DNA from 3 places in the Streptomyces sp. YIM S03343 genome. Region 3 is predicted to be linked to each of the others. Evidence: riboswitches for the same ligand, from Rfam matches in the RefSeq annotation. Region 3 holds a riboswitch; each other region holds the start of a gene.
What was found. Region 3 has a riboswitch for cyclic di-AMP ahead of ACSYGN_RS21330 (M23 family metallopeptidase). Riboswitches for the same ligand answer to the same signal wherever they lie in the genome.

Region 1 (7,208 bases), 2.6 Mb from region 3:
CGCGAAGAAACGGAAGTACTTCGACTCGTCCGAGACCTGCTCGTAGAAGCTGACCAAGCGGTCGGCGTCGTCGGCGGTGATGGGCCGGATCCGCGCGGTGCCGCCGTCACGCAGCACCACGTCGGCTTCCCAGTGGGCGGGGTACTCGTGCCGGTCCGGCGAGCTCTGCATGGGGCCCAGCGTACGGCTCGCCCATGACAACGGCGCGGGGCAGCCTGTGAGGACGCAGACCGGGCCGAGGCCGCGACCCGGCGGCCGTTCCCGGACGGGCCGGACGGCCCATCCGGACACTCCTCACAATATGCAACACTGGTCTAGACAACCCTGAGAACTCTGAAGGGCAGCATCACATGGCTGAGCGCCGCGTCAACGTCGGCTGGGCCGAGGGCCTCCACGCCCGTCCCGCTTCCATCTTCGTCCGGGCCGCCACGGCCGCAGGCATCCCGGTGACGATCACCAAGGCCGACGGCACCGTCGCCAACGCGGCGTCCATGCTGGCGGTCCTGGGCCTCGGTGCCCAGGGCGGCGAGGAGATCGTCCTCACTTCCGACGCCGAGGGCGCGGAGGCCGCTCTCGACCGGCTGGCGAAGCTGGTCGCCGAGGGGCTCGAGGAGCTTCCGGAGACGGTCTGAACCACGGCGAGACACCACGGAGCCGCGTCCCCCTTACGGGTGGCGCGGCTCTGTCGTACCCGGGCGTCGCCGCTCCCGGGCCATGCCGTTCCCGGGCGGCGTCGCTTTCCGGGCGCCGTTGCTTTCCAGAACCGCTCGTGAGTTTCGCCACACCGGCCGCGATGTCACCGCGGCGCGCATGGAATTACCCGGGGCATACATCGAACGCGTCACGCGGGCATGCAAAAGGCGCACCGGCGGAATACACCGGGGCGCGGAAATCCGGGCAGCGGAAATACATCCCTGCGGAATAACACTTCTTTGTATACGGTGCGCGTGTTAATGCCGTAGACCCGTCATGTTTACGGGAGGTTGCGAAGTCCTCACACGCTCCAGACGGTCCGGGCCGCCGGAAAAGCGCAGCCGGTGGGCGGCCGTCGCACGCTCGGTGTGCAGGGCGGTGATCGCCCGCGCGCGCTCGCTGTCGCCGCGCGCCACCGCGTCCACGATGGCACCGTGCTCGGCCCAGGAGTCGACCGGGCTGGCGGGTGCCTCCACCGTGTACATCCAGGCGATCTTGTGCCGTAGCTGGGTGAGCATCGAGGTCAGGGCATGGCTGCCGGACGCCTGGGCGAGCGTCTCGTGGAACCAGCTGCCCAGGGAGCGCAGATCCTCGCTGTTGCCCCGCCGGGCGCGTTCCTGGCCCAGCCTGACCAGGCCGCGCAGCACCTTCAGATGGGCCTCGGTGCGGCGCTGGGCGGCCCGCGAGGCACCGAGCGGCTCCAGGAGCATGCGCATCTCCAGCAGGTCGGCGGCCTCGTGCTCGGTCGGCTCCGCGACGCACGCGCCCGCGTGCCGCCGGGTGACGACGAAGCCCTCGGCCTCCAGGGTGCGCAGGGCCTCGCGGACGGGGACGCGGGAGACGCCGTAGCGGCGGGCGAGGAGTTCCTCGGTGAGGCGGCTGCCGCGTTCGTAGGCACCGGCGACGATGTCGTCCCGGATCGCGGTGCACACCGAGTGCGCCGGAATACGCATGACCGACCTCCGCCTTAATCCCCGTGAAACGTCGACGATTGACATGTGTTCCGTGACTCTATTGCAACGGGACGGAATTTCCGACGGCGGACCGGAATCCGGGGATATTTTTTGGACAGTGGGCCGCCCAAAACACCGCGGGGCCCCGGCTCGGACGAGCCGGGGCCCCGCGGGATGCCTGCCGCGCGTCGGTGTACGCCCGCGCGCGGGGTGGGTGGCAGCGAGTGTCAGACGTTCACGCCGTGCTGGCGGAGGTAGGCGACGGGATCGATGTCGGAGCCGTACTCCGCGGTCGTACGGGCCTCGAAGTGCAGATGCGGTCCGGTGACGTTGCCGGTCGCACCGGACAGGCCGATCTGCTGGCCGGTGACGACCCGCTGACCCACGGACACCGCGATGGACGACAGGTGGCCGTACTGGGTGTAGGTGCCGTCGTTCATCCTGATGACGATCTGATTGCCGTACGCCCCTCCCCACCCGGTCTCGACGACGGTGCCGTAGCCCACCGCGTGGACGGTCGTACCGCTCGCGGCGTGGAAGTCGATGCCGGTGTGCGCGCCGGAGGACCACAGCGAGCTGCTGGCCTCGTAGCCCGTGGAGACGTACGAGTGGGAGATCGGCGCGACGAAGGTGTTGAGGCGCTTGCGCTCGGCCTCGCGGGCGGCGCGCTCCTTGGCCTCGCGAGCCTTCTGGGCCAGCTCGGCGGCGCGCTTGCGGGCGGCCTGCTCGGCCTCCTTGCGCTCGGCGGCCGCCTGCTGGGCGGTGGCCTGGGCGTCGATCTTGTCGGCGACCTTGTCGCCCAGGGCTACGACGGGGATGAGGCCGCTCGTCTCGACCGCGTTCTGCGCGGAGTCCTCGGCCGCGAGTGCGGGAGCCGCGAGGGTGCCCACGACGCCGCCGGTGGCGAGGGCCGCGATACCGGCGGCCTGGGCGGTGGAACGCTGCATCCGGCTGGGCCGACGGTGCTTCCCGGTGGCGCACGACGCCATGAAGTGGGTGGTCCTTTCCTTCCCTCTCGCCTACCGGGTTAGCTGACGGGTTCGGAGCAGGAAGGTCTCCTACGGACCCCCTCGCTGCACGCGCGGGCGCCCGATTCACCCCAGGGGACTGCTGTGGGTCCCCGGCTCCCCTGGCTCGCGCCGTACGGGGACTCGGCGATGGCTGTCCGGTGCCGCGGGTGCGGCGTGCTGCCTGACGGACAGGCCCGGACGACGCTAGACGGGGCGGCTTTCCGTCCTCAAACGGATCACGACTTTTGTAGCGCATGCCACAGGACAGACAGGGCCCCTCGGCCTCAAATCGGGCAAACGGGAGCCCTGGCGGTCCCGTTGGTGAACGAGGCTCGCGCTCTGACGGCGCCTCAGCCGCCCGGGCCCACGCGCGTGGGTCGGCGCGGTCGCCGCACGGAGGGTCTCGTGCGCCCGCGTGTCCACGTGCTCAGGTGCGGGTGCCGCCGCGGCGCGTGCGACACGGCGGGCCACGGAACGAGGCTCACGCACGCCATGCTTCCGGACTCGCGGTCCCGGTGGCCTACGGCGGGCGCCGGTGTGCCCGCTATTGCTGCCCCCCTGCCGTCGCGCTCCGCGGCTGCCCTGGAACGGCTGCGGCACAGCGGCCCGTCGAGCGACGCCCTGCCGGGTGAGGCACGCCTCGGTCCGATGCGGGCACGCGCGTGGCGCCTGATGCGAGCACGCGCGCGTGCCGTCCTGATGTCGGCACGCGCGCTTGTCGCTGCCGTGTGACTACTCCGCCGTGACGACCGTGACGTCGCCGATGCCGAGGGCCTCGACGGGCTCCTTGATCTGCGCCGCGTCGCCGACGAGGACGGTCACCAGGCGGTCCACCGGGAAGGCGCTCACGACCGCCGCGGTGGCCTCCACGGTGCCGGTCGCGGCGAGCTGCCGGTAGAGCGTCGCCTGGAAGTCGTCGGGCAGGTGCTGCTCGACCTGGTCGGCCAGCGTGCTCGCGACGGCCGCGGCGGTCTCGTACTTCAGCGGCGCCACGCCGACCAGGTTCTGCACGGCGACATCCCGCTCGGGGTCGGTCAGCCCCTCCGCTGCCAGCGTGCGCAGCACCGTCCACAGGTCCTGGAGCGCGGGCCCGGTGTTCGGCGTGTCGACGGAGCCGCTGATGGCGAGCATCGCCGCGCCGGTGCCGTCCGGCGTGGAGCGCAGGACCTGGCCGAACGCGCGCACGCCGTAGGTGTAGCCCTTCTCCTCGCGCAGGACGCGGTCGAGGCGGGAGGTGAGGGTGCCGCCGAGGCAGTAGGTGCCGAGCACCTGGGCGGCCCACATCCGGTCGTGGCGGTCGGGGCCGATCCGGCCGATGAGCAGCTGCGTCTGGACGGCGCCGGGCCGGTCCACGATCACGACCCGTCCGGTGTCGTCCGCGCTCACCGACGGCACGGCACGGTCCCGGGCGGGGGCGCCGGTCCAGGCGCCGAGGGTGTCCGCGAGCAGTTCGTCGAGGTCGACACCGGTGAGGTCGCCGACGATGACCGCGGTGGCCGTCGCGGGACGTACGTACCGCTCGTAGAACCTGCGCACCGCCGCCGAGTCGATCTTCTCGACGGTCTCCTCGGTGCCCTGGCGCGGGCGCGACATGCGGGAGGTCTCCGGGAAGAGCTGCCTGGACAGCTCCTTGGCTGCACGGCGGGCCGGGTTGGCCAGCTCATGGGGGATCTCGTCGAGGCGGTTGCGCACCAGCCGCTCGACCTCGCTGTCGGCGAACGCGGGCGCCCTGAGGGCGTCGGCGAGCAGCGCGAGCGCCTTGGGGAGCCGGGAGGCGGGGACTTCGAGGCTCAGCCGGACACCGGGGTGGTCGGCGTGCGCGTCGAGGGTGGCGCCGCAGCGCTCCAGCTCGGCGGCGAACTCCTCGGCGGAGAGCGTGTCGGTGCCCTCGGAGAACGCGCGCGCCATGATCGTGGCGACACCGTCGAGGCCGGCCGGCTCGGCGTCCAGGGGCGCGTCGAGGAGCACCTCGACGGCGACGACCTGCTGGCCGGGGCGGTGGCAGCGCAGCACCGTCAGACCGTTGTCCAGCGCGCCGCGCTCGGGTGCGGGGAAGGCCCACGGCCTGGCCGTGCCCGCCTGGGGCCGGGGGTGGAACTCCATCGTGGCCAGCTCGGTCACTTGGCCGCCTCCTCGTTGTCGTCGGTGGCTTCCACGGTCGCCGCGGACTCCGGGTCCTCCGTGTGCCCGGCGTCCTCGGCGGACTGCTGGTCGGCGCCTGTGGCGGGCTCGTAGACGAGCACCGCGCGGTTGTCGGGGCGCAGCCGGGACTTGGCGACCTCCTGGACCTCCTCCGCGGTCACCTCCAGGACGCGCCCGACGGCGGTGAGGGCGAGCTGCGGGTCGCCGAACAGGACCGCGTAGCGGCACAGTTCGTCGGCGCGGCCCGCGACCGTGCCGAGCCGGTCCAGCCATTCGCGCTCCAGCTGGGCCTGGGCGCGCTCCATCTCCTCGGGCGTGGGGCCCTCCTCGGCGAAGCGGGCGAGTTCCTCGTCGATGGCGGACTCGATCACCGGGACCTCGACGTCGCCCGACGTCTTCACGTCCAGCCAGCCCAGGGAGGGCGCCCCGGCCAGCCGCAGCAGGCCGAACCCTGCGGCGACAGCGGTGCGGTCACGCCGTACGAGCCGGTTGTAGAGACGGGAGGACTCGCCGCCGCCGAGGACGGTGAGCGCCAGGTCGGCGGCGTCGCACGCGCGCGTGCCGTCCTCCGGCAGCCGGTAGGCGCCCATCAGCGCGCGGGCCGGCACCTCCTCCACGACGACCTCGCGCAGCTGCCCGCCCATGACCTCCGGCAGCGAGCCGTCGCGGGGCGCGGGCTTGCCGTCGTGCGACGAGATGGAGCCGAAGTACTTCTCGATCCAGGCGAGCGTCTGCGCCGGGTCGACGTCGCCGACCACCGACAGGACGGCGTTGTTCGGCGCGTAGTAGGTGCGGAAGAACGCGCGCGCGTCCTCCAGCGTGGCCGCGTCCAGGTCGGCCATCGAGCCGATCGGGGTGTGGTGGTAGGGGTGGCCGTCCGGGTAGGCGAGGGCGGTGAGCTTCTCGAACGCGGTGCCGTAGGGCACGTTGTCGTAGCGCTGGCGGCGCTCGTTCTTCACGACGTCGCGCTGGTTCTCCATCGACTCGTCGTCCAGGGCGGCGAGCAGGGAGCCCATGCGGTCGGCCTCCAGCCAGAGGGCGAGCTCCAACTGGTGGGTGGGCATGGTCTCGAAGTAGTTGGTGCGCTCGAAGCTGGTGGTGCCGTTGAGCGAACCGCCGGCGCCCTGCACCAGCTCGAAGTGACCGTTCCCCTTGACCTGGGCGGAGCCCTGGAACATCAGGTGCTCGAAGAGGTGAGCCAGACCGGTGCGCCCCTTGACCTCGTGGCGCGAGCCGACGTCGTACCAGAGGCACACCGCCGCCACCGGGGTCAGGTGGTCCTCGGAGAGCACCACGCGCAGACCGTTGGCCAGGCGGTGCTCGGTCGCTGTCAGGCCCCCGGAGCCTGCCTCGGCTGTGGCCGTGTGACCCATGGGCATGTACGTCCCTTCGCTCGCGGAGCTTTGGCGGAAACTGTGGTCGGAACTGCAGAATCCTGCCGGTCCTGCCACTGTATGCAAGCGTGCGGTGCCGCGGCGAAGTTCCCGGAGACCGTACGCCCAGAGCGAGATCGTCCCCCGGCGGCCGCGGTATGTGGAGGGCGCGGGCGCCGGGGACACGGCGGTACGGTGCGGGTGCGGCGAGAACACGGTGCGGCGCCACGGCGGGTACCGTTCGAGGGCCGCGCGGGTACGGTACGGAACCGCGGCGGTACGGTGCGAGGGCGGCGCGGCTGCCCCGCGCGGGCGTCGCCGGACCCTCGGCGGACCCGTTCCGGGCCGCTGACGCGCAGGTCAGGGCGCCTTCGCGCGCCCCTGCCGCGACCGGTCCCGGTCCGCGTTGTCAGTCCAGCGGTCCACAATGGTCCGCAGCAGATCCCGTTCACGCTTCAGCACGAGCGAGCCGAAGGGGCGTGCCCCGCAGGCGAGCGACCAGGAAACAGGAGGAGCCGGCAGGATGGCCCGCCGCAGCACGAAGACCCCGCCGCCCGACGACTCGTACGAGGAGAAGATCCTCGACATCGACGTCGTGGACGAGATGCAGGGCTCCTTCCTCGAGTACGCGTATTCGGTCATCTACTCCCGCGCCCTGCCCGACGCCCGGGACGGCCTCAAGCCGGTGCACCGCCGCATCGTCTACCAGATGAGCGAGATGGGACTGCGTCCTGAGCGCGGATATGTGAAGTGCGCGCGGGTCGTCGGCGAGGTCATGGGCAAGCTGCACCCGCACGGCGACGCGTCGATCTACGACGCCCTGGTGCGCATGGCCCAGCCCTTCTCGATGCGCCTCCCGCTGGTCGACGGCCACGGCAACTTCGGCTCGCTGGGCAACGACGACCCGCCCGCCGCCATGCGGTACACCGAGTGCCGGATGGCCGCGGCGACCGGTCTGATGACCGAGTCGATCGACGAGGACACGGTCGACTTCGCGCCCAACTACGACGGCCAGGAGCAGGAACCGGCGGCCCTCC
Region 2 (7,208 bases), 600 kb from region 3:
TGGACTGCGCGGCTTGCCCGTGGAGTTCACCTCCGTCACACCCGTCCGGTAATCGACCGGATCGACATTTTCGACTGACGGGAGCCTTACTCAAAAGGTGACATTCCCTCACCTCTGTGATCTTCGCGTGATCTCCGTGGCATGAACTTGTGATGACTGATCGTCTGTCGCTACGTTCGACCGTCAGCACGGCGACACACCGAGCTTCAAACGCCGCGCTGGTCACTGCTGTCTCGTGAAAGGCCCCGATATGCTCTCCGGGAACGGTCGTCATCGTCGCCCCCGTCAGGCCCCGGCCCTCATCGTCGCGGCCGGTGTGACAGGCTCCGCCATCGCCATCCCGCTGCTCGGCGCGGCGAGCGCCCACGCGGCCGACGGCACCACATGGGACAAGGTCGCCCAGTGCGAGAGCGACGGCGCCTGGAGTGCCGACATAGGCAACGGGCGTTACGGCGGCCTCCAGATCACCCAGGCCGACTGGGAGCAGTACGGCGGTCTCGACTATGCCGCGCGTGCCGACCAGGCCAGCCGGCAGCAGCAGATAGCCGTCGCCGAGAAGATCCTCGCGGACCAGGGTGCCGACGCGTGGGCGACCTGTGGTGCGCTCTACGGACTGGACAAGGACTCGGGCAACGCCTCGGTCGACACGGGTGTCGCCGACGACGAGAACTCCGACTCGTCGTCAGGGTCGTCGGACAACTCACAGTCGGACGAGAACGGCAACTCAGGCAACTCCAACTCTTCGGACAAGTCGGACTCGAAGGATGATTCTGACTCGTCCGATGTGCCGGTCTCATCCGGTCTGTCGGACTCCTCGACCGACAACTCGTCCAGCTCGGGCAACGGGTCGTCCTCGTCGTCCAAGGGGAAGAGCAACAATGGCAAGTCCGACAAGAACGGTAAGTCCGACTCCTCCGGTGTGACGGACTCCACGAAGTCCACGGGGTCCGGCTCGACCGGCTCGCAGTCCCCGACCACCTCGCCGACCGAGGCGCCGACGGGTGACACGACGGACGATTCCCTTCAGGCCGACGGGACTTCGGCCCTGGTCGACACCGGTGCCCTCGGCTCAGGACGGCACCGTGGCGCCAGCGACGAGGGCGAGGGCGGCCTCTCCAGCGACTCCACCGGCGGGCGGCACGCCTCGCAGACCGACGGCACGTACACCGTCCGTGCCGGGGACAGCCTCATCTCCATCACGGACGCCCTGGACCTCGACGGCGGGTGGCGGCACCTCTATGCCATGAACAAGAAGACCATCGGTTCCGATCCCGACCGCATCACGGCTGGTCAGACTCTGCAGATCGGTTCGTAAACGGGCGAAATCGAGCGGGAGTTGATGCACCGTTTCGTACGGTAATGTCCACTTTGGTGAAAGTGTGGGATCAGTCTCAGAAGCCCTGATCGTCTTTGAAATTCCATGAGCCGTGTGTCTACGGTCAATGCCGCCCGGCACCCCGGGCCCCGGCCGTCGTTACGCCGAGTCCTGCCAGCGGCAGTCCGGGAACAGTCGTCGCGTCAAGCGCCGTAGGCAGGAGCGGGGGACCCAAGGTAGGCGCCGGGCCCGGCAGTCGAACGCCGGTTCCGGCTAGGGGTGAAGTCATGCCTCCTCAGGAGGTGTGACCGGGCAACTCAACCGGCCCGAACCCGACAGCTCACCTCGCAGGCGTCGGTGAGGGGATCTTCCATGCTGTTCTCCAGCAAGGGCAAGCACCGTCGTCCGTCCAAGGCCACCCGTGTCGTCGCCGTCGTCGGTGTCACCGGCGCCGCGATAGCCGCCCCGCTGATGGCCGCCGGCACCGCCTCCGCCGCCACCGCCTCCGAGTGGGACGCCGTCGCCCAGTGCGAGTCGGGCGGCAACTGGGCCATCAACACCGGCAACGGCTACTACGGCGGCCTCCAGTTCTCCGCCTCCACCTGGGCCGCGTACGGCGGCACGGCGTACGCGCCGACCGCCAACCAGGCCAGCAAGGCGCAGCAGATCGCCATCGCCGAGAAGGTTCTCGCCTCCCAGGGCAAGGGCGCCTGGCCGGTCTGCGGCACGGGCCTGTCCGGTGCCGCCTACAACGGCGGCACGGCGTCGTCCTCGGGCTCCACCGGCTCCGCCACCACCAAGCGCTCCACCGAGAAGCCGGCCGCCTCCCGCTCCGCCCAGCGCCCGGCCGCGAAGTCCGCCTCGAAGACGGTCACCACCCCGACCGGCAAGAAGGTCAAGAAGGGTGACGGCGAGTACAAGGTCGTCAAGGGTGACTCGCTCAGCTCCATCGCCGTGAAGCACCACGTCAACGGCGGCTGGCAGAAGCTGTTCAAGCTCAACAAGGGCGTCGTCGAGCACGCCGACCTGATCTACCCGGGCCAGCAGCTGCACCTGAAGTGACAGTCCGTGGCCAGCTGAGCCACAGGCCCCTCACATCCCCGGCCATGACAGTTGAGGCCCCGTGAGGGTCCCGCGACTCCCATGGTCTCCCCGCCCCGGCGCGCATTCCCCCGTACGCGCCGGGGCGGGGTTCTGCGTTCTCCGGGTTCGTCGGCGTTCTCCGCACCCACGAGGTGCGTTCTCCGGCGTTCTCCGGTCTTCTGCAGGTTCTCCGGGGCAATTCACAAGTGAACTCCGGCGCATTCCGCCGCGTTCCGGCGTATTCGTGGTGTTCCCGGCGTGTTCCGGCGTGTCCCGGCGCGTTCCTCGGTATGCCCCGGCGCGTTTCCGGCTGTGCCCCGGAGGGTCAACCGGTGTTCTTCTCCGGGTGTATTCGAGGCGTTCTCCACCCTCGCTTTGTTCCGTGGTGAAACAATTGGGTACCGTCTGACCCAGTCCTTGGACCGGTCGGTCGGCTGGCCGACTGCCCAGAGACGGTTAGGCTCTAGTCGCAAGGCTCCACCATGGCCGTCAAAGGCCCACGTGCACCCCGCACCACATGCGTCACATTCCGAGAAGGAGATGCTCGTGCCGTCCATCGACGTCGTCGTAGCCCGGGAAATCCTGGACTCCCGAGGCAATCCCACGGTCGAGGTCGAGGTCGGCCTCGACGACGGCAGCACGGGTCGTGCCGCCGTCCCGTCCGGCGCCTCCACCGGTGCCTTCGAGGCCATCGAGCTTCGCGACGGCGACCCCAACCGTTACCAGGGCAAGGGTGTCGAGAAGGCCGTCCTCGCCGTCATCGAGCAGATCGGCCCGGAGCTGGTCGGCTACGACGCGACCGAGCAGCGCCTGATCGACCAGGCCATGTTCGACCTGGACGCGACCGACAACAAGGGCTCGCTCGGCGCCAACGCCATCCTCGGCGTCTCGCTCGCCGTCGCCCACGCCGCCTCCGAGGCCAGCGACCTCCCGCTGTTCCGCTACCTGGGCGGCCCCAACGCGCACCTGCTGCCGGTGCCGATGATGAACATCCTGAACGGCGGCTCGCACGCCGACTCCAACGTGGACATCCAGGAGTTCATGATCGCCCCGATCGGCGCGGAGTCCTTCTCCGAGGCCCTGCGCTGGGGTGCCGAGGTCTACCACACGCTGAAGAAGGTCCTGAAGACCAAGGGCCTGTCCACCGGCCTCGGCGACGAGGGCGGCTTCGCCCCGAACCTGGGCTCCAACCGTGAGGCCCTCGACCTGATCCTCGAGGCCATCAAGGAAGCCGGTTACGCCCCCGGCGAGCAGATCGCCCTCGCGCTCGACGTCGCCGCCTCCGAGTTCTACAAGGACGGCAAGTACCTCTTCGAGGGCAAGGAGCGCTCCGCCGCCGAGATGACGGAGTACTACGCCGAGCTCGTGGCGGCGTACCCGCTCGTCTCCATCGAGGACCCGCTGTTCGAGGACGACTGGGCCGGCTGGAAGGTCATCACCGACAAGCTCGGCGACAAGGTCCAGCTGGTCGGCGACGACCTGTTCGTCACCAACCCGGAGCGCCTGGCCCGCGGTATCGAGGAGGGCAGCGCCAACGCCCTGCTGGTGAAGGTGAACCAGATCGGTTCGCTCACCGAGACCCTCGACGCCGTCGAGCTCGCCCAGCGCAGCGGCTACAAGTGCATGATGTCGCACCGCTCCGGTGAGACCGAGGACGTCACCATCGCCGACCTGGCCGTCGCCACCAACTGCGGCCAGATCAAGACCGGTGCCCCGGCCCGCTCCGAGCGTGTCGCCAAGTACAACCAGCTGCTGCGCATCGAGGAGATCCTCGACGACGCCGCGGTGTACGCCGGCCGCAGCGCCTTCCCGCGCTTCAAGGGCTGACCCGGCCGAGGTCAAGCCTCAGCCAGTCGCACGTACGTCCCCGTACGCGGTCCCGTACCGTGTCCGGGGACGTACGTGCGTCTGCGCGCGGCGTGCGGATACGTACGGTGTGCGCGGGTGCGTGCGTCCGGTGTGCGGACGACGTAGGTGCGCGGGCGCGTGTACGGACGTAGGGGCGTACGGGCGTGCGGGCCGAGTGTGGGTGCGTACGCCGCGTACGCGGCGTAGGACGATGCGGGTGACGGCACCCGACGGAACGGGAGGCGGGGACCATGGCCGTGAAGAACCGGGACCGGTTCTCCACCGCGACGCGGCTGAGGCTGCTCGGCGAACAGACCGCAGAGCGTGTCTACCGCTCCCAGACCAAACGCCAGGCCCGCCGCTCCCGGCTCACCGGCCGCGCCGCCCTGCTCGCCATCGTCGTGTGCACGCTTGTGGTCGCGCTCGCCTACCCGATACGCCAGTACGTCTCCCAGCGCGCCGAGATCGCCGACCTCCAGCGGCAGAAGCGCCAGGCCGCGGCGCGTGTCGAGCAACTGCGTGACCTCAAGGCGCGCTGGCAGGACGACGCGTACGCCGAGCAGCGGATCCGCGAACGGCTGCACTACGTGCTCCCGGGCGAGACCGGGTACATCGTGATCAACCCCGGGGTGACCAAGCAGTCGCACACGCAGCAGGGGGCCGCCGACCGGTCCTGGTACGCGAATATGTGGGACGGGGTCGACAAGGCGGACGCCGCCGGGCGCTGACGTCGTCGTTCGTCGTGTTTCCTCGCTGCGGGTAGCGTTCGGAGCGACCCGCAACCCGCGACCCGCAGCGATGCAGAGCGACGACAGCTGCGACCGAGAGCGCTGCGACCGAGAGCGCTGCGACCGACAGAAAGACACGCATGGAAACGCCCCCGCCGTCCACCCCGCGCACCGAGCCCACCGACGCGGACGTCGAAGCCTTCAAGGAGCAGCTCGGGCGTCCCCCGCGCGGCCTGCGCGCCGTCGTGCACCGGTGCCCGTGCGGGCAGCCGGACGTCGTCGAGACCGCCCCGCGGCTGCCCGACGGCACGCCCTTCCCCACGCTCTACTACCTCACCTGCCCGCGCGCCGCCTCCGCGATCGGCACGCTGGAGGCGGAGGGCGTGATGAAGGAGATGACGGAGCGGCTGGGTACGGATCCGGAGCTGGCCGCGGCGTATCGCGCCGCTCATGAGGACTACATCCGGCGGCGCGACGCGATCGAGGAGCTGACCGGGTTCCCGAGTGCCGGGGGGATGCCGGATCGGGTGAAGTGTCTTCATGTGCTGGTGGCGCATTCGCTGGCTGCCGGGCCTGGGGTGAATCCGCTCGGGGACGAGGCGATCGCGATGCTGCCGGAGTGGTGGCGGAAGGGGCCGTGTGTGGGGGGCGGGGAGTGAGTTCGCCCCCGCCGCCCCTTCCCGTTCCCGACCCCGGGGGCGCTGCCCCCGGACCCCGTTTTCGGCCTGAACGGCCTCGTCCTCAAACTCCCCCAAGCTCTTCGAGCAGGGGGGACCCCCAGACGGGCTGGATACACCGACCTTGCTGTGAAGGAACCCCATGACCCGTGTCGCCGCCGTCGACTGCGGTACCAACTCCATCCGGCTGCTCGTCGCCGATGCCGACCCTGCCACCGGGGAACTGGTCGAGCTGGACCGGCGGATGATCATTGTGCGGCTCGGGCAGGGGGTCGACCGGACCGGGCGGCTCGCCCCCGAGGCGCTGGAGCGGACCTTCGCCGCCTGCCGTGAGTACGCGGCCGTCATCAAGGAACTCGGTGCCGAGCGGGTGCGGTTCGTGGCGACCTCCGCCTCCCGGGACGCGGAGAACCGGGACGAGTTCGTGCGGGGCGTGCTGGACATCCTCGGTGTCGAGCCCGAGGTGGTCAGCGGGGAGCAGGAGGCCGAGCTGTCCTTCACCGGCGCCACCAAGGAACTCACCGGCACCGACGGCTTCGCCCGGCCGTTCCTCGTGGTGGACATCGGCGGCGGCTCCACCGAGTTTGTGGTCGGCGACGACCGGGTGCGCGCCGCGCGCTCCGTGGACGTCGGCTGTGTGCGCATGACGGAGCGGCACTTGGTGCAGGACGGCGCCGTCACCGATCCGCCCACCGAGGCGCAGATCGCCGCGCTGCGGGCGGACATCGACGCCGCCCTCGACCGCGTCGAGGAGACGGTCCCGCTGCACGAGGCGCGCACGCTGGTCGGCCTCGCCGGCTCGGTGACCACCGTGTCGGCCATCGCCCAGAACCTGCCCGCCTACGACTCCGCCGCCATCCACCACTCCCGGGTGCCCTACGACCGTGTGCGCGAGATCACCGACCGGCTGACGCACTCCACGCACGCCGAACGTGCGGCGATCGGTGCCATGCATCCCGGCCGGGTCGATGTGATCGCCGCCGGAGCCCTGGTCCTTCTGTCGATCATGGAGCGGATCGGGGCGCGGGAGGTCGTGGTGAGCGAGCACGACATCCTCGACGGCATCGCCTGGTCGGCGGCCCGGCCCGTCTGACGTCCCGGTGACGGCCCGGTGACGGCCGCGTCGGCAGCCACCGCTGAGCAGGGCGGATGCCGTATGAGCGGGGCAAGGGCGGCTCGTCAAGCACTCGCTGACGGGCCGCCTGGAAAGTTCGTGAAGTTCTTCACAAGGAAAACGGGCGTGGCGCTCGACGGAAGGGGTCCGATAGACCCTTCCAGGGACTGTAGGGCCCTGTGAACATGTTCAGAAACGCGCTACCGGCGTGCGGCGAGGGTGCCTCCCGGTGGTGCACGCCGCGCTGTCCGCGGGTTCCCGGAGGGGAGGACGGGCAGCTCATGCCGTATGGACAGCGGTCCTTGGTGAACGGCCGTTCCCGCCCGGGGCGCCTCCGGGGGACCTGTCTGGATCGGGCGAGCCGCGCAGTGTAACACAGACCCCGTCCAACCTTGTGAAGGGGCTCACGAACACCCCCCTTGGGCCAGGTGGATACTCGATCC
Region 3 (7,208 bases):
GTGCCTGCGGGTGGAGGCGGCACCGCTGCTGCTCGGCTCGTACTCCGACGAGGTCGGCCGTGCGCTGTTCGGGGCGAGTTCCGAACTCACCCGTCTCGCGGGCTGGATGGCCTTCGACACCGGGCAGCAGGAGGCGGCGCAGCGGTACTACATACAGGCGCTGCGGCTCGCCCGCGCGGCGGCCGACGTGCCGCTGGGCGGCTATGTGCTGGCGTCGATGTCCCTGCAGGCCACCTATCGCGGCTTCGGCGACGAGGGCGTCGACCTCGCGCAGGCCGCGGTGGAGCGCAACCGGGGACTGGCCACCGCCCGCACGATGAGTTTCTTCCGGCTCGTCGAGGCGCGGGCACACGCGCGCGCGGGTGACGCGCAGGCGGCGGGCACCGCACTGAAGGCCGCCGAGGGCTGGCTGGAACGCTCGCGCGAGGGCGACAACGACCCGTCGTGGCTGGGCTTCTACTCCTACGACCGGTTCGCCGCCGACGCCGCGGAGTGCTACCGCGATCTCAAGGCACCCCGGCAGGTGCGGCGCTTCACCGAGCAGGCGCTGTCGAAGCCGACGGAGGAGTTCGTGCGCTCGCACGGGCTGCGGCTGGTGGTCTCCGCGGTCGCGGAGCTGGAGTCGGGGAACCTCGACGCGGCGTGCGAGCAGGGGGTGCGGGCCGTGGAGGTGGCCGGGCGGATCTCCTCGGCGCGGACGACGGAGTACGTGAAGGATCTGCTCCACCGGCTGGAGCCGTACGGGGACGAGCCCCGGGTGGTGGAGCTGCGGGAGCGGGCGCGGCCGTTGCTGATGGCCCCGGCGTAGTCCCTCCGGGGGTTCGGCTGGATTCTTGCCTTGGCCTCCGGGGGTTCGCCTGGATCTTGCCTTGGGGTCCAGGTGCCCTCCTGGGCGGGGACGTGCGCGGTTCCTCGCGCCCCTGGGGGGTTGGGCTTGGCCCGGGTTTCGGCGTGCCGTCGGGGGTGGCGCCGTGCGCGGTTCCCCGCGCCCCTGGGGGGGGGTTGGGCTTGGCCCGGGTTTCGATGTGCCGTCGGGAGGCGTGCCGTGCGCGGTTCCCCGCGCCCCTGGGGGTGTCGGGCTCGGGCCTGGTTTCGATGTGCCGTCGGGGGTGGCGCCGTGCGCGGTTCCCCGCGCCCCTCGGGGTGCTGGGGCCGGCCGGGGTTTCAAGGTGTTGTCAGTGGTGCAGTGCACTATCTGTGGTGGGAGGTGGTGCGAGTGCGGGCGGCCGGGGCTTACGACTGTGATGTGCTGGTGGTCGGCGGGGGAATCGTCGGGCTGTCCACGGCCTACGCGATCACCCGCGCCGCGCCGGGGACCCGGGTCATGGTGCTGGAGAAGGAGGCGGGGCCGGCCCGGCACCAGACGGGGCGCAACAGCGGTGTCATCCACAGCGGGATCTACTACCGTCCCGGCTCGCTCAAGGCGCGGTACGCGGTGCGCGGGGGTGCCGAGATGGTGAAGTTCTGCGCGGAGTACGGCATCCCGCACGCTGTCACCGGCAAGCTGATCGTCGCCGGTGAACGCTCCGAGCTGCCCCGGCTGCACGCGCTCGTCCAGCGCGGCCGGGAGAACGGCATCCCCGTGCGCGAGCTCGGCGCCGGCCAGATCGCCGAGTACGAGCCCGAGGTGCGCGGCCTCGCCGCCATACATGTCGGCACCACCGGCATCTGCGACTTCGCCGCCGTCGCCCGGCAGCTCGCCGAGTCCTCCGGCGCGGAGATCCGCTACGGCGCGCAGGTCGAGCGCATCGACCGGCGGCCGGAACTCGGGGTCGCCGTGCGGACGCGGGGCGGCGAGGTCGTGCGGGCGCGGGTGCTGGTCAACTGTGCCGGGCTGTACAGCGACGAGATCGCCCGGCTGACCGGGGACGAGCCAGGGGTTCGGATCGTGCCGTTCCGGGGGGAGTACTACGAGCTGGCACGGCCGGAGCTGGTGCGGGGGCTGGTGTATCCGGTGCCGGATCCGGCGTTCCCGTTCCTCGGGGTGCATCTCACCCGGGGGATCGACGGGGGCGTGCACGTCGGGCCCAATGCCGTGCCGGCGCTGGCCCGGGAGGGGTATGGGTGGGGGGTGGTGCGGCCGCTGGAGCTCGGGCGGACGGTGTCCTGGCCCGGGGCGTGGCGGATGGCCCGTCGGCACTGGCGGTACGGGGCGGGGGAGATTCGGCGGTCGGTGTCGCGGGGGGCGTTCCTGAGGGCGGTGCGGGTGCTGCTGCCCGCGGTGGAGCCGGGGGATCTGGTGCGGGGGGCGGCGGGGGTGCGGGCGCAGGCGGTGCGGCGGGATGGCGGGCTGGTCGATGACTTCCTGATCGTGGAGGGGGCTCGGGCTGTGCATGTGGTGAATGCGCCGTCGCCTGCGGCTACCGCTTCGCTGCCGATCGGGCGGGAGGTGGGGCGGAGGGTGCTGGGGGTGCTGGATGAGGTGGGGTGAGGGTTTTTTCGCCCCCGCAGCCCCTTCCCGTCCCGCCACGGGGGCTCCGCCCCCGTACCCCCGCTCCTCAAACGCCGGAGAGGCTGATCTTCAGGGGGTCTGGGGGCGGAGCCCCCAGGGAAGGGGCGGCGGGGGCGAGGAACCCTCGGCCGTAAAATTGGGGCACTGTGTCTGACTTGCTAAACGTTCCTGAGAGTCCTAGGCACCTTCCCGGTGTCTCTGTTCGGCATACCCGGATCAAGGGGGAGCCTCGGTTTCCCGATGGGCCCAAGGCTGATCCCGCCGGGTCGCACTTCGAGCGGCGGATCCGGAGTTTTCAGCCTCGCCGTAGCCGGGTGACGGCCGGGCAGGCGGACGCCCTGCAGCGGTTGTGGCCCCAGTGGGGACTGGACATCGACGGGCATCAGGTCGTCGATCTGCCCGAGTTGTTCGGGAACGACCGTCCCGTGGTGCTGGAGATCGGCTTCGGGATGGGCGAGGCCACCGCCCAGATGGCCGCCGCGGATCCCGGCACCAACGTCCTCGCCGTGGACGTGCACACACCGGGGCAGGGCCATCTGCTCAACCTCGCGGAACGCAGCGGGCTCGACAACGTCCGCGTCGCCAACGGCGACGCCATCATCCTGCTGCGCGAGATGCTCGCCCCGGACTCCCTGGACGGGCTGCGGGTCTATTTCCCCGACCCCTGGCCCAAGAAGCGGCACCACAAGCGGCGGCTGATCCAGCCCGAGTTCCTCACCCTGGCCGCGACCCGTCTCAAGCCTGGCGCGCTGCTGCACTGCGCGACCGACTGGGAGCCGTACGCCGAACAGATGCTCGACGTGCTCACCGCGCACCCGGACTTCGAGAACAGCCGGGCGGACGGCGGTTTCGCGCCGCGTCCGGCGTTCCGGCCGCTGACCCGTTTCGAGGGCCAGGGACTGGACAAGGGTCATGTGGTGAACGATCTGCTCTTCCGCCGCGTACAGCACGAGGACCGTGACCGGGGCTGATTTTCTCCGGCGTCGTCGTAGGCCGTGTTCTCCCTCGTTAGGGTCGATGCCGTGGCCAGCTTTTCCCCGTACCCGCCCCTCCCCGGCCATCCGCCCGTCGGCCATGCCCTCGGGCACCCGCGCTGGTGGCAGCGGCGCGCCGTGCGCTACGGGGCGCTCATCACCCTGCTCGCGGTGTCCGGGCTGGTCATCCTGGCCCTGGTGCGTGAACAGACCGGCACCGACGGGTTCCTGGTAGGCCTCGGCCTCGCCGTACTGCCCGTACCGCTGCTGATCACCGCCTTCCGCTGGCTCGACCGCGTCGAACCCGGCCCCTGGCGCAATCTGCTCTTCGCCTTCGCCTGGGGAGCCTGCGCCGCCGCGCTCATAGCGATCGTCGCCAACAGCTTCGCCACCAGATGGATAGCCACGGCCACCGCCGACCCGACGAACGCCGACACCCTCGGCGCCACCGTCATCGCCCCCATCGTGGAGGAGTCCGCCAAGGCCGCCGCCGTACTGCTCGTCTTCCTGTTCCGCAGACGGAACTTCACCGGGCTGGTCGACGGCGTGGTGATAGCCGGGGTCACCGCCACCGGCTTCGCGTTCACCGAGAACATCCTCTATCTCGGCACCGCCTTCGGCACCGACCAGCTCACCGGCGACCGCGGCATCGCCTCCGTCACCGCCGCGACCTTCTTCGTGCGCGTCATCATGTCCCCCTTCGCGCACCCCCTCTTCACCGTCCTCACCGGCATCGGCTTCGGGGTCTCCGCCCTCTGCGCCGACCACCAGCGCGTCCGCCGCTTCCTGCTGCCGTTGTCCGGGCTGCTGCTCGCGATGAGCATGCACGCCGTCTGGAACGGCTCGTCCTCCCTCGGCCAGTACGGCTTCTTCGCGGTGTACGGCGCGTTCATGGTGCCCGCGTTCGGGCTGCTGACCTGGCTCGCCGTCTGGACCAGACAGCGCGAGCTGAGGACCGTACGGGAGGAGCTGCCCGCCTATGCCGTCGCGGGCTGGCTGACGCCCGCCGAGCCGTTCGTGCTCGGTTCGATGCGGGCGCGCGGCATCGCCCGCGAGTACGCGCGCCACTACTGGGGCAAGCCCGCCGCCCGCGCCGTCGCCGAGTACGAGGCCATCGCCACCTCGCTGGCCTTCCTGCGCCATCGCGGACGCGGCGGACGCGCCGGCCCCGACTTCGTCGTCCGCGAGGCCGAACTGTTGGGCGAGCTGTGGAACCGCCGCCACATCGCCCGCCCCGCCCTCCAGCACGCGGCCGCACGCGTCTGGCCGGAGCGCGGAAGGCACGGGGCGACGTACGGGACGGTGCCCTCTCCGTGGCCGCCGCCCGCGGCGTACGGCTATGGCGGCTCCGGCGGCCACGGGTACGGCGCTCCCGCCGCGCCGTACCCCATCCACAACCCCTATCTCACCTGAGCCGTCGGCCCCATCCGCCCCGCCGCATGCAAAAACCGGCAGCCCTGACGTCGGGGGGAAGCCGTCAGGACCGCCGGAGACCAGAGGGGAGGGATAAGAGAGAAGCAGAACAGCCAGCCTGCCAGAGGCTGAGCGCCGTCAGGGGTTGAGGCCCTTGCCGCGCAGCCATGTCATCGGATCGGTGGCGGTGGCCTGCCCGTTCGGGTGGACCTCCAGGTGCAGATGCGGGCCGGTGACGTTGCCGGTGGCGCCGACGCGGCCGATCACATCGCCCGTGCTGACCTTCTGGCCGACGGAGACGCTGATCGACGACTGGTGGTTGAACCACAGCTCGGTACCGTCATCGAGAGTCAGGATGGTGCGGTACCCGTAGGCGCCGGCCCAGCCCGCCTCGGTGATCGTGCCGCTGTGGATCGCCTTGATCAGCGTGCCCGTGGGCGCGGCGAAGTCGAGGCCTGTGTGATAGCCGGAGGACCACAACGTGCCGGCCTGACCGAAGGTGCCGGTGATGGTGTAGGACGCGACCGGCAGCGTGTACTGCTTGGCCAGCGCGGCCAGGCGCGCGGCCTCGGCCTTCTTCTTCGCGGCCTCCTCCGCCTTCGCCTTGGCCGCCTCGGCCTTGGCGGCGGCGGCCTTCTCGGCGGCGGCAGCGGCGGCAGCGGTGCGCTTGGCGGCGGCGGTTTCGGCGGCCGTCTGGGCCTTGTTCGCGACCTGGGTCTGCTGCTGCTCGGCCTGCGCCATGATCCGGTTGCGCAGCGCCTCGCCCGCGTCGGAGCTCTTGCTGTCGGCCACCGTCGTCGTCATGGTGCTGAGCGCGGCCTGGGACGCCTTGGCCGAGTCGCTGCCCGAGTCGCCGCCCGAGCCGGAGTCGCCGAGCAGGGAGCCCACGGAGGGCAGATCGGGCATGGAGATGGAGACCGGCGGCTTGCCGGTGTTGGCGCTGGCCATGCCGCCCGCGCCGACGGCCGCTATGACACCGACGCCCAGGACGGTGGAGCTGCGGGCGAGTCCGCCGCCGCGCTGCTTGCCGACGCGGTGCCGGCCTCGTACCGGGCGGAGGGAGTCCTCGGTGGGGTTCCACTCCTGCCAGGGACCCTCGTCGGTCTGGTACTCGCCGTAGCCGAAGGTGTCGGTTCCCCCGCGCTGGCCGGGTACGTACGGAGACTCCGTGAGAGGCCGGTTAGACGCCACGTGGGCGCGCTCCTTCCTTCCTTCTCGCCTACCGGGTTAGCTGACGGGTTCGGAGCAGGAAGGTCTCCTACGCGCGTATAACGCCGTGCTTCCACGGCGGTATCCGCGTGATTCACCCCAGGGTGGTGGTTCCCCGGCTCCCTTGCGGGACTCGGCGCGTGCGCACGGAGCCGTCTCTTGTGACGGCTGGGACAACCGCGCTGCGTTATCGAACGTTAATAGACGCGGAGGGGAGATTCCAAGCCGTTCCCCGTGATCAGCAAGATTTTTCCGCCGGACTTACCCGCCATGACCGGCGTAAATCGGGCGAGTTGACCTCCACCCATCAGCCACCGCGGCGGTGACGGTGACTCAGATGTTATGCGGAGCGAGACCGTCCGCTCACCCAACGTGATACCGGACCGATATCAGCGCGAGACCGACGGGAAGCGTCACGCGTCGGCCGGAGACTTGTGTCACGCCACCGGCCGGAGAGATGTGTCACGGCCGCCGTACCGCGAGCAGCGCCATGTCGTCCGTCAGACCGCCCCCGGCGTGCCGGTGCGCCTCCGCGGCGAGGGCGGTGAGCAGCGGCTGCGGGCCCGGGAAGGTCCGGCCGCCGAGCCCTGTCTCGGGGTCGTAGAACACGCCGTGCGCGTCGCGCGCCTCGGACAGCCCGTCGGTGTAGAGCAGCAGCGTGGCCCCGGGCGGGAAGTCCGTCTCCTGGGTGCGGTCGGGCAGGGCGCTCAGCTCACCCAGCCCGAGCGGCAGCGCCGCCGTGTCGGCGTGCAGCACGCGCACGGTGCCATCGGCGAGGAGCAGCAGCGGCGGGGGGTGGCCGCGGTTGACGACGCGGACGAGTGGCTCGCCCTGCGGGATCTCCGCGAGGACGGCGGTGGTGAACCCCTCGACGGCGTCGACGGCCTCGCGCCGGTTGTCCTCGCGCACCAGCGCCCGCTCCAACCGCTGGGCGACCGCCTCCAGCGTGGCCTCCTGCTCGGCGGCCTCCCGGAAGGCCCCGATGACGACGGCCACGATGCCCACCGCACCCATCCCCTTGCCCCGCACGTCCCCGACGATCAGCCGGACGCCGTGCGGGCTGTCCTGCACGGCGTAGAGATCGCCGCCGATGGACGCCCCGGCCTGCGCCGCCTCGTAGCGCGCCGCGATGTCCAGACCGCCGATGCGTTCCTCCGGCT

Region 1: another riboswitch for cyclic di-AMP. It lies ahead of ACSYGN_RS10055 (M23 family metallopeptidase); the one in region 3 lies ahead of ACSYGN_RS21330 (M23 family metallopeptidase).
Region 2: another riboswitch for cyclic di-AMP. It lies ahead of ACSYGN_RS24125 (transglycosylase family protein); the one in region 3 lies ahead of ACSYGN_RS21330 (M23 family metallopeptidase).

Annotation. Positions count from the first base shown of each region.
Region 1 covers NZ_JBPUKX010000001.1:2,356,781-2,363,988, forward strand. The annotation lists gene ACSYGN_RS10040 (bifunctional acetate--CoA ligase family protein/GNAT family N-acetyltransferase) at 1-171, opposite strand, end outside; gene ACSYGN_RS10045 (HPr family phosphocarrier protein) at 351-632, shown strand; gene ACSYGN_RS10050 (GntR family transcriptional regulator) at 951-1,646, opposite strand; gene ACSYGN_RS10055 (M23 family metallopeptidase) at 1,874-2,635, opposite strand; cyclic di-AMP (ydaO/yuaA leader) riboswitch at 2,648-2,813, opposite strand; gene ACSYGN_RS10060 (M16 family metallopeptidase) at 3,389-4,777, opposite strand; gene ACSYGN_RS10065 (M16 family metallopeptidase) at 4,774-6,177, opposite strand; gene ACSYGN_RS10070 (DNA gyrase/topoisomerase IV subunit A) at 6,695-7,208, shown strand, end outside.
Region 2 covers NZ_JBPUKX010000001.1:5,508,968-5,516,175, forward strand. The annotation lists gene ACSYGN_RS24115 (cytochrome P450 family protein) at 1-52, shown strand, start outside; gene ACSYGN_RS24120 (transglycosylase family protein) at 251-1,315, shown strand; cyclic di-AMP (ydaO/yuaA leader) riboswitch at 1,514-1,684, shown strand; gene ACSYGN_RS24125 (transglycosylase family protein) at 1,688-2,377, shown strand; gene eno (phosphopyruvate hydratase) at 2,945-4,225, shown strand; gene ACSYGN_RS24135 (FtsB family cell division protein) at 4,498-4,974, shown strand; gene ACSYGN_RS24140 (DUF501 domain-containing protein) at 5,115-5,633, shown strand; gene ACSYGN_RS24145 (Ppx/GppA phosphatase family protein) at 5,794-6,744, shown strand.
Region 3 covers NZ_JBPUKX010000001.1:4,911,313-4,918,520, reverse strand. The annotation lists gene ACSYGN_RS21350 (MFS transporter) at 1-808, shown strand, start outside; gene lhgO (L-2-hydroxyglutarate oxidase) at 1,208-2,431, shown strand; gene trmB (tRNA (guanosine(46)-N7)-methyltransferase TrmB) at 2,599-3,423, shown strand; gene ACSYGN_RS21335 (PrsW family intramembrane metalloprotease) at 3,475-4,839, shown strand; gene ACSYGN_RS21330 (M23 family metallopeptidase) at 4,978-6,030, opposite strand; cyclic di-AMP (ydaO/yuaA leader) riboswitch at 6,041-6,197, opposite strand; gene ACSYGN_RS21325 (PP2C family protein-serine/threonine phosphatase) at 6,511-7,208, opposite strand, start outside.